Linked DNA regions of Variovorax paradoxus. The protein of the gene in region 1 interacts with the protein of each later gene in a pairwise test. Links are inferred from orthologs where the notes say so. Each region holds a gene or a part of one and is shown on either strand. Other genes may lie near its edges.

Region 1 (3,301 bases):
AGCCGTGCGTGATGATGGTGCGGCTGATGGTCGAGGTGATCGCGTTGTCGATGATGCCGACCGTGCTCATCTTGCGGTAGCGCCGGAAGTTCTCGCGCACCCGGTCGAAGATCACGACGGACTCGTTGACCGAGTAGCCCAGCACCGCGAGCACCGCCGCCAGCACCGCCAGCGAGAACTCCCACTGGAAGAAGGCGAAGAATCCCAGGATGATGACCACGTCGTGCAGGTTGGCCAGCACGGTGGCCACCGCGAACTTCCATTCGAAGCGCACCGCCAGGTAGATCATGATGCCGACCACCACCATGCCGAGCGCCTTGAGCCCGTTGGTGGTGAGCTCGTCGCCCACCTGCGGCCCGACGACCTCGATGCCGCGCTGCGTGGCCGACGGGTCGACCGTCTTGAGCGCCTGCATGACCTGCGCACTTTGCTGGTCGGAGTTCATGCCCTTCTGCGCCGGCAGGCGGATCTGCACGTCGCGCGACGTGCCGTAGCTCTGCACCTGGACTTCAGGGTAGCCGAGCTTGCTGACGGCCTCTCGCACCTTGCCGATGTCGGCGGACTGCTGGTAGGCCACCTCCATCACGGTGCCGCCCGTGAACTCCACCGACAGGTGCAGCCCGCGGTGCAGCAGGAAGAACACCGCCAGTGCGAAGGTGGCGAAGGAAATGATGTTCAGCACCAGTGCATGGCGCATGAACGGGATGGTCTTGTGGATGCGGAAGAATTCCATGGCGCTTGTCCTTGACCTTTACTTGCCTTCAGCCACGGCGGTGCCGTCGGTCTTGGGCCGCCACACGGTGCCGATCGACACCGACTTGAGCTTCTTCTTGTTGCCGTACCAGAAGTTCACGAGGCCGCGCGAGAAGAACACGGCGGAGAACATCGAAGTCACGATGCCGATGCAGTGCACCACCGCGAAGCCGCGAACCGGGCCCGAACCGAAAGCCAGCAACGCGATGCCCGCGATCAGCGTGGTCACGTTGGAGTCGAGAATCGTGCCCCAGGCGCGGTCGTAGCCCGCATGGATGGCGGCTTGCGCCGACGCCCCATTGCGCAGCTCTTCGCGCACGCGCTCGTTGATCAGCACGTTCGAGTCGATGGCCACGCCGATGGCCAGCGCCATGGCCGCAATGCCGGGCAGCGTGAGCGTGGCCTGCAGCATCGAGAGAATGGCCACCAGCAGCATCAGGTTGACGGCCAGCGCGATCGACGAGAACAGGCCGAACAGCGCGTAGTAGGCGCACATGAACACCATGATGGCCAGGAAGCCATACATCACGCTCTTGAAGCCCTTTTCGATGTTGTCGGCGCCAAGAGTCGGACCGATGGTCCGTTCCTGGATGATTTCCATCGGCGCGGCCAGCGAACCGGCGCGCAGCAGCAGCGCGAGGTCGGCGGCTTCGGCCACCGTCATCGAACCCGAAATCTGGAAGCGGTTGCCGAGCTCGCCGTTGATCGACGGGGCCGTGAGCACTTCGCCCTTGCCCTTTTCGAAGATCAGCATCGCCATGCGCTTCTTGTAGTTCTCGCGGCTCACGTCGCGCATGATCCGGCCGCCCTTGGCGTCCATGGTCAGGTCGACCTTGGGCTGGTTGCTCTGCTGGTCGAAGCCGGGCTGCGCGTCGGTGAGGCTTTCGCCGGTGACCAGCACCTGCTTCTTCACGATCACCGGGCGGCCGTTGCGCTCGAGGAATTTCTCGGAGCCGAAGGGCACCGGTCCACCGCTCAGCTCGGCCGCGCGGCCTTCGGCGCTTTCATCGACCAGGCGCATTTCGAGCGTGGCGGTGCGGCCCAGGATGTCCTTGGCCTTGGCCGTGTCCTGCACGCCGGGCAGCTGCACCACGATGCGGTCGAGGCCCTGCTGCTGGATCACCGGCTCGGCCACGCCGAGTTCGTTGATCCGGTTGTGCAGGGTGGTGATGTTCTGCTTGAGCGCCGCGTCCTGGAGCCGGCGCGCGGCTTCGGGCTTGATGGTGGCCGTCAGGCGCCAGTTGCTGCCGTCTTGCGTCTCGGTCGTCGTGAGATCGGGGAACTGGTCCTGGATCAGTTGCTTGGCGGTTTGCAGCGCGGCCGCGTCGCGGAACGAAACCTCGACGGTCTGGCCGTTGCGGCTCACCGAGGTGCCGCGAATGCCCTTGTCGCGGAAGGTGGTGCGCAGGTCGCTCGCGAAGGACTCGGCCTTCTTGTCGATGGCGCCCTTCATGTCGACCTGGAGCAGGAAGTCGACGCCGCCGCGCAGGTCGAGGCCGAGGTACATCGGGAACGCATGCAGCGAGGTGAGCCAGGCCGGCGAGCGCGAAACCAGGTTCAGCGCCACCACATAGGGCGGATCCGACGGGTCGGGCACCAGCGCGCGCTGCAACGTATCGCGCGCCTTGAGCTGCTCGTCGGGCGTGGCGAAGCGCGCGCGCAGCGAGCCGCCCTCGAGCGTGAGCAGGTCGGGCGTGAGCCCGGCTGTTTTCAGCGCCTCCTCGACCCGGCCCTGGGTGGCTGAGTCGACCTTGACGGTCGACTTGGCCGCGGACACCTGCACTGCGGGCGCCTCGCCGAAGAAATTGGGCAGGGAATAGATCAACCCCACAAGCAGCACGATCACGATGATCGCGTACTTCCAGACCGGATAACGGTTCATGAGAAAGCGCTTTTAGAAACGGAGACGGCGTGACTTGAGGCCTGGCGCCACAAAGCGCAAGGGGCAGCCTCGCGTTGATTGCTACTTGACGGCGCCCTTGGGCAAGACCTGGACCACAGCGCTGCGCTGGATCTTGATCTCGATGCCGTTGGCGATCTCGAGGCCGAGGTACTGGTCGCCGATCGAGGTGATCTTGCCGAGCACGCCGCCGGCCGTGGCCACTTCGTCGCCCTTGGCCAGCGCTTCGATCATGGCGCGGGCTTCTTTCTGGCGCTTCATTTGCGGGCGGATCATCACGAAATACAGCACCACGAACATCAGCACCAGGGGCAGCATGCTGCCGAGCGAAGACAACATGTCGCCACCGCCGGAAGCAGCGGGCGCGGTTTGGGCGAAAGCAGAGGAAATGAACAAGAGAGTCTCCAGCAGAGAGAAGAGGAATGTCAGAAGCGCGGAACGGGCCCGCGGTTCCGCGGCCCCGTGGAAAAGGCCGCGAGTCAGCGCTTGAAGCGGCATCGGCCGCGCACAGCAGCGGGCATTGTATTCGTGGCAATGCCCCGCCCCGCGCGCTTATCCGGCGCGCCGGGCAGGGCTTTCCAGGGCTTGGGGCGCGCCTCTGGCGCTATGTTTTCGGGAGCACGGCGCAGCCGGAGGGCGGCTGCGCCC
Region 2 (3,383 bases), 2.3 Mb from region 1 along the record:
CTTGGCGCTCGCATGAAAGGTGGCGACGCGCCGCTCACCGATCGGAATGGCTTCGCCGGTGCGCGGATTGCGGCCCGGGCGAGGCGCCTTCACGCGGATCTGAAAGTTACCGAAGCCCGAAATCTTTACGTCCGTGCCTTCGATCAGGCTGTTGGCGACGAGGTCGAAGAAAGCCTCGACCATGTCCTTGGATTCGCGCTTGTTCAGGCCGATCTGCTCGAACAGCAGGTCGGCCAGGTGCGCCTTGGTGAGTGCGGGCGTTTCGAGGGCTTCGAGCGTGAATTCCGCAGCGTTCATTCTCATCAACCTCTCAGGCGTGCGCCGAGTCTGGCGCTCAATTGTTCGACGATGGCACGCACGGCCGGCTCCACCTGTTCGTCCGTCAGCGTGGCGTTATCGTCTTGAAAGCTCAGTCGGACCGCCATGCTTTTTTCACCTTGCGCCAGGCCGGCGGATGTCGGCGCCGCGCCATCGCGCGCGGGTTGCGGGCGATAGATGTCGAACAGCGTGGCGTCGCGCAGCAGCCCTTGCGCCGCCGCCACCGATTGAATGGCCTGCATCAGCGCATTGTGCGTGACGGCCTCGGCCACCACCACCGCAATATCGCGCTCCACCGCCTGGTGCTTGGGCACCGGCTGCGCCACGGGCACGGGACGCGCGGCGACGGCATCGAGGTCGAGTTCGAAGAGCACCGGCGCCAGGGCAAAGTCCCACTTCTGGCGCCAGCGCGGATGCAGTTCGCCGATGAAGCCGATGGCCTTGCCGTCGACGAGCACGCGCGCCGAGCGGCCGGGGTGCAGCGCCGGATGTTCGGCCGCCTCGAAGCTGGGCACCAGCGGTGCGAGCAGTGCTTCGACGTCGCCCTTGGCATCGTAGAAATCGACGCGGTGCGGCTTGCCGTCCCAGCGGGCTTCTTCGGCATCGCCCCAGGCAAGGCCGGCCACGCGCATCGGCTGGTGAATCCCGCGCACGGTGCTGTCGGTCGTGGCCACGCTGTCGTCGCGCATGAACACGCGGCCCACTTCGAACACGCGCACGCGCGGTGCCTTGCGGTCGAGGTTGAACTTGAGTACCTGCAGCAGTGAACCGAGCAGCGAGGAGCGCATCGCGCTCATCTGGCTGGCAATGGGGTTCAGCAGCTTGACGGGGTTGGCATTGCCGGCCAGGTCCTGCTCCCAATGCACCTCGACAAAACTGAAGTTGATGGTTTCCTGGTAGCCGAGCGCCGCAAGACTCCGGCGCACTGCGAAGCGGCTGCGCTGCGACTCGGGCCGCACGCGCGCCGTGATGGGCGCCAGCGGCGCAGTCGTCGGCAGGTTGTTGAAACCGATCAGGCGCGCGACCTCCTCGATCAGGTCTTCCTCGATCAGCAGGTCGAAGCGGTGCGGCGGCGGCGTCACGGTCAATGTGCCCTCGCCTTCGCGGAGGGCAAAGCCGAGGCGGCGCAGCGCATCGGCGCACTGCGCCTGCGAGAGCGGCATGCCGATGACGCGCGAAGCACGCGCCACGCGCAGCGTGACGGGCATGGCCTCGGGCACGTTCAGGATCTTGTCGTCCATGGCACCGGCTTGGCCGCCGCAGATCTCGATGATGAGTTGCGTGATGCGCTCGATGATCTCGACCGTGCGGCTCGGATCGACGCCGCGCTCGTAGCGATGGCCGGCATCGGTCGTGAAGTTGAAGCGCCGCGAGCGGCCCTGAACGGCCTCGGGCCACCAGAACGCAGCCTCGACGTAGATGTTGCGGGTGCCGTCCGACACCGAGGTGGCATCGCCGCCCATGATGCCGGCGAGCGACTCGACGGCCTGGTCGTCGGCAATCACGCCGACCGTGTCGTCGACGCTGATCGTGTGGCCGTTGAGCAGCTTGAGCTGCTCGCCTGCCTTGCCCCAGCGCACCGTGAGGCCGCCGTGGATCTTGTCGAGGTCGAAGATGTGGCTGGGTTGGCCATACTCGAACATGACGTAGTTCGAGATGTCGACCAGCGGCGTCACGCTGCGCTGGCCGCAGCGCGCCAGGCGCTCGACCATCCAGGCCGGCGTGGCAACCTGGGTGTTCACGCCGCGCACGATGCGGCCCGAGAAACGGCCGCAGAGCTCGGGCGCTTCGACCTTGACCGGCAGCACGTCATTGAACGAAGTGCTCACGGGCGCGATGGCGGGCGTCTTGAGCGGCGCACCGGTCAACGCCGCGAGTTCGCGCGCAACGCCGTAGACACTCAGACCGTGCGCCAGGTTGGGCGTGAGCTTGAGCGTGAGCAGCGCGTCGTCGAGCTTGAGCACATCGCGCACGTCGGCGCCAATGGGTGCTTCTGCATCGAGTTCAAGCAGGCCGCCGTGGTCTTCGCTGAGCTTCAGTTCGCGCGCCGAGCACAGCATGCCCTGGCTCTCGACGCCGCGCAGCTTGCCGAGCTTGATGAGGAAGGGCTTGCCGTCTTCACCCGGCGGCAGTTCGGCGCCGACCAGTGCGCAAGGCACCTTGATGCCGACGCGCGCATTGGGCGCGCCGCACACGATGTTGAGCAAGGCGCCCTGCCCCACGTCGACCTGGCACACGCGCAGGCGATCGGCGTTCGGGTGCTGCACCGCTTCCTTGATTTCACCGACCACGATGCGGCTGAAGGGCGGCGCGACGGGGCGGCGCTCTTCGACCTCGAAGCCGCCCATGGTGAGCGTTTCGGCCAGCTCGGCGCTGCCGAGGGGTGGGTTGCAGAACTCGCGCAGCCAGGATTCCGGGAATTGCATCTCTTCGATCTCGTATTCGGTTTTTTCTAGTCTTGAATGGGGGACGTCACTGGAACTGCGAGAGAAAGCGCAAGTCGCCGTCGAAGAACAGTCGCAAATCGTTCACGCCATAGCGCAGCATGGTGAGCCGATCGGGGCCCATGCCGAAGGCAAAGCCGATGTAGCGTTCGGGGTCGAGCCCCATGTTGCGCACCACGTTCGGATGCACCTGGCCTGAACCCGCAACCTCGAGCCAGCGGCCGGCCAGCGGGCCGCTCGCAAACTGGATGTCGATTTCGGCGCTCGGCTCGGTGAACGGAAAGAAGCTCGGGCGGAAGCGCAGCACGAGGTCGTCGCGCTCGAAGAAGGTGCGGCAGAAGTCGGTGAACACGACCTTCAGGTCCTTGAAGCTCACGTTCTCGCCAAGCCACAGGCCTTCGCACTGGTGGAACATGGGCGAGTGCGTGGCGTCGCTGTCGACCCGGTAGGTGCGGCCTGGCGCGATCACGCGGATCTCGGGGGCCTTGGCAGCGCCGGTGGTATCGGCTGCTGCGGCGGCGAATTCGGCCGCGTACTTCTTGATGTGCTGATGCGCATAGCGCACCTGCATCGGGCTGGTGTGCGGACGCAGGTTGTACGGAATGCCGTCGTCGCCGTTCA

The links.
Region 2: the proteins of secD (region 1) and pheT interact in binary tests that used the Escherichia coli proteins (3 or more experiments, as listed by UniProt). The link is inferred for Variovorax paradoxus from one-to-one orthologs.

The regions. Positions count from the first base shown.
Region 1 is NZ_JAUSXG010000001.1:5,580,103-5,583,403, reverse strand. Bases 194-3,180 are described here. They hold secD (protein translocase subunit SecD), read right to left. Parts: upstream 2,636-3,180; coding sequence 752-2,635; downstream 194-751. Other genes in these bases: yajC (preprotein translocase subunit YajC), read right to left, coding at 2,717-3,049; secF (protein translocase subunit SecF), read right to left, coding at 194-733. In the rest of the region: more of secF, read right to left, coding at 1-193. UniProt on the Escherichia coli protein: Part of the Sec protein translocase complex. Interacts with the SecYEG preprotein conducting channel. SecDF uses the proton motive force (PMF) to complete protein translocation after the ATP-dependent function of SecA.
Region 2 is NZ_JAUSXG010000001.1:3,263,320-3,266,702, forward strand. Bases 24-3,092 are described here. They hold pheT (phenylalanine--tRNA ligase subunit beta), read right to left. Parts: upstream 2,745-3,092; coding sequence 303-2,744; downstream 24-302. Other genes in these bases: QFZ42_RS15410 (integration host factor subunit alpha), read right to left, coding at 24-297; pheS (phenylalanine--tRNA ligase subunit alpha), read right to left, coding at 2,791-3,092. Also shown: more of QFZ42_RS15410, read right to left, coding at 1-23; more of pheS, read right to left, coding at 3,093-3,383.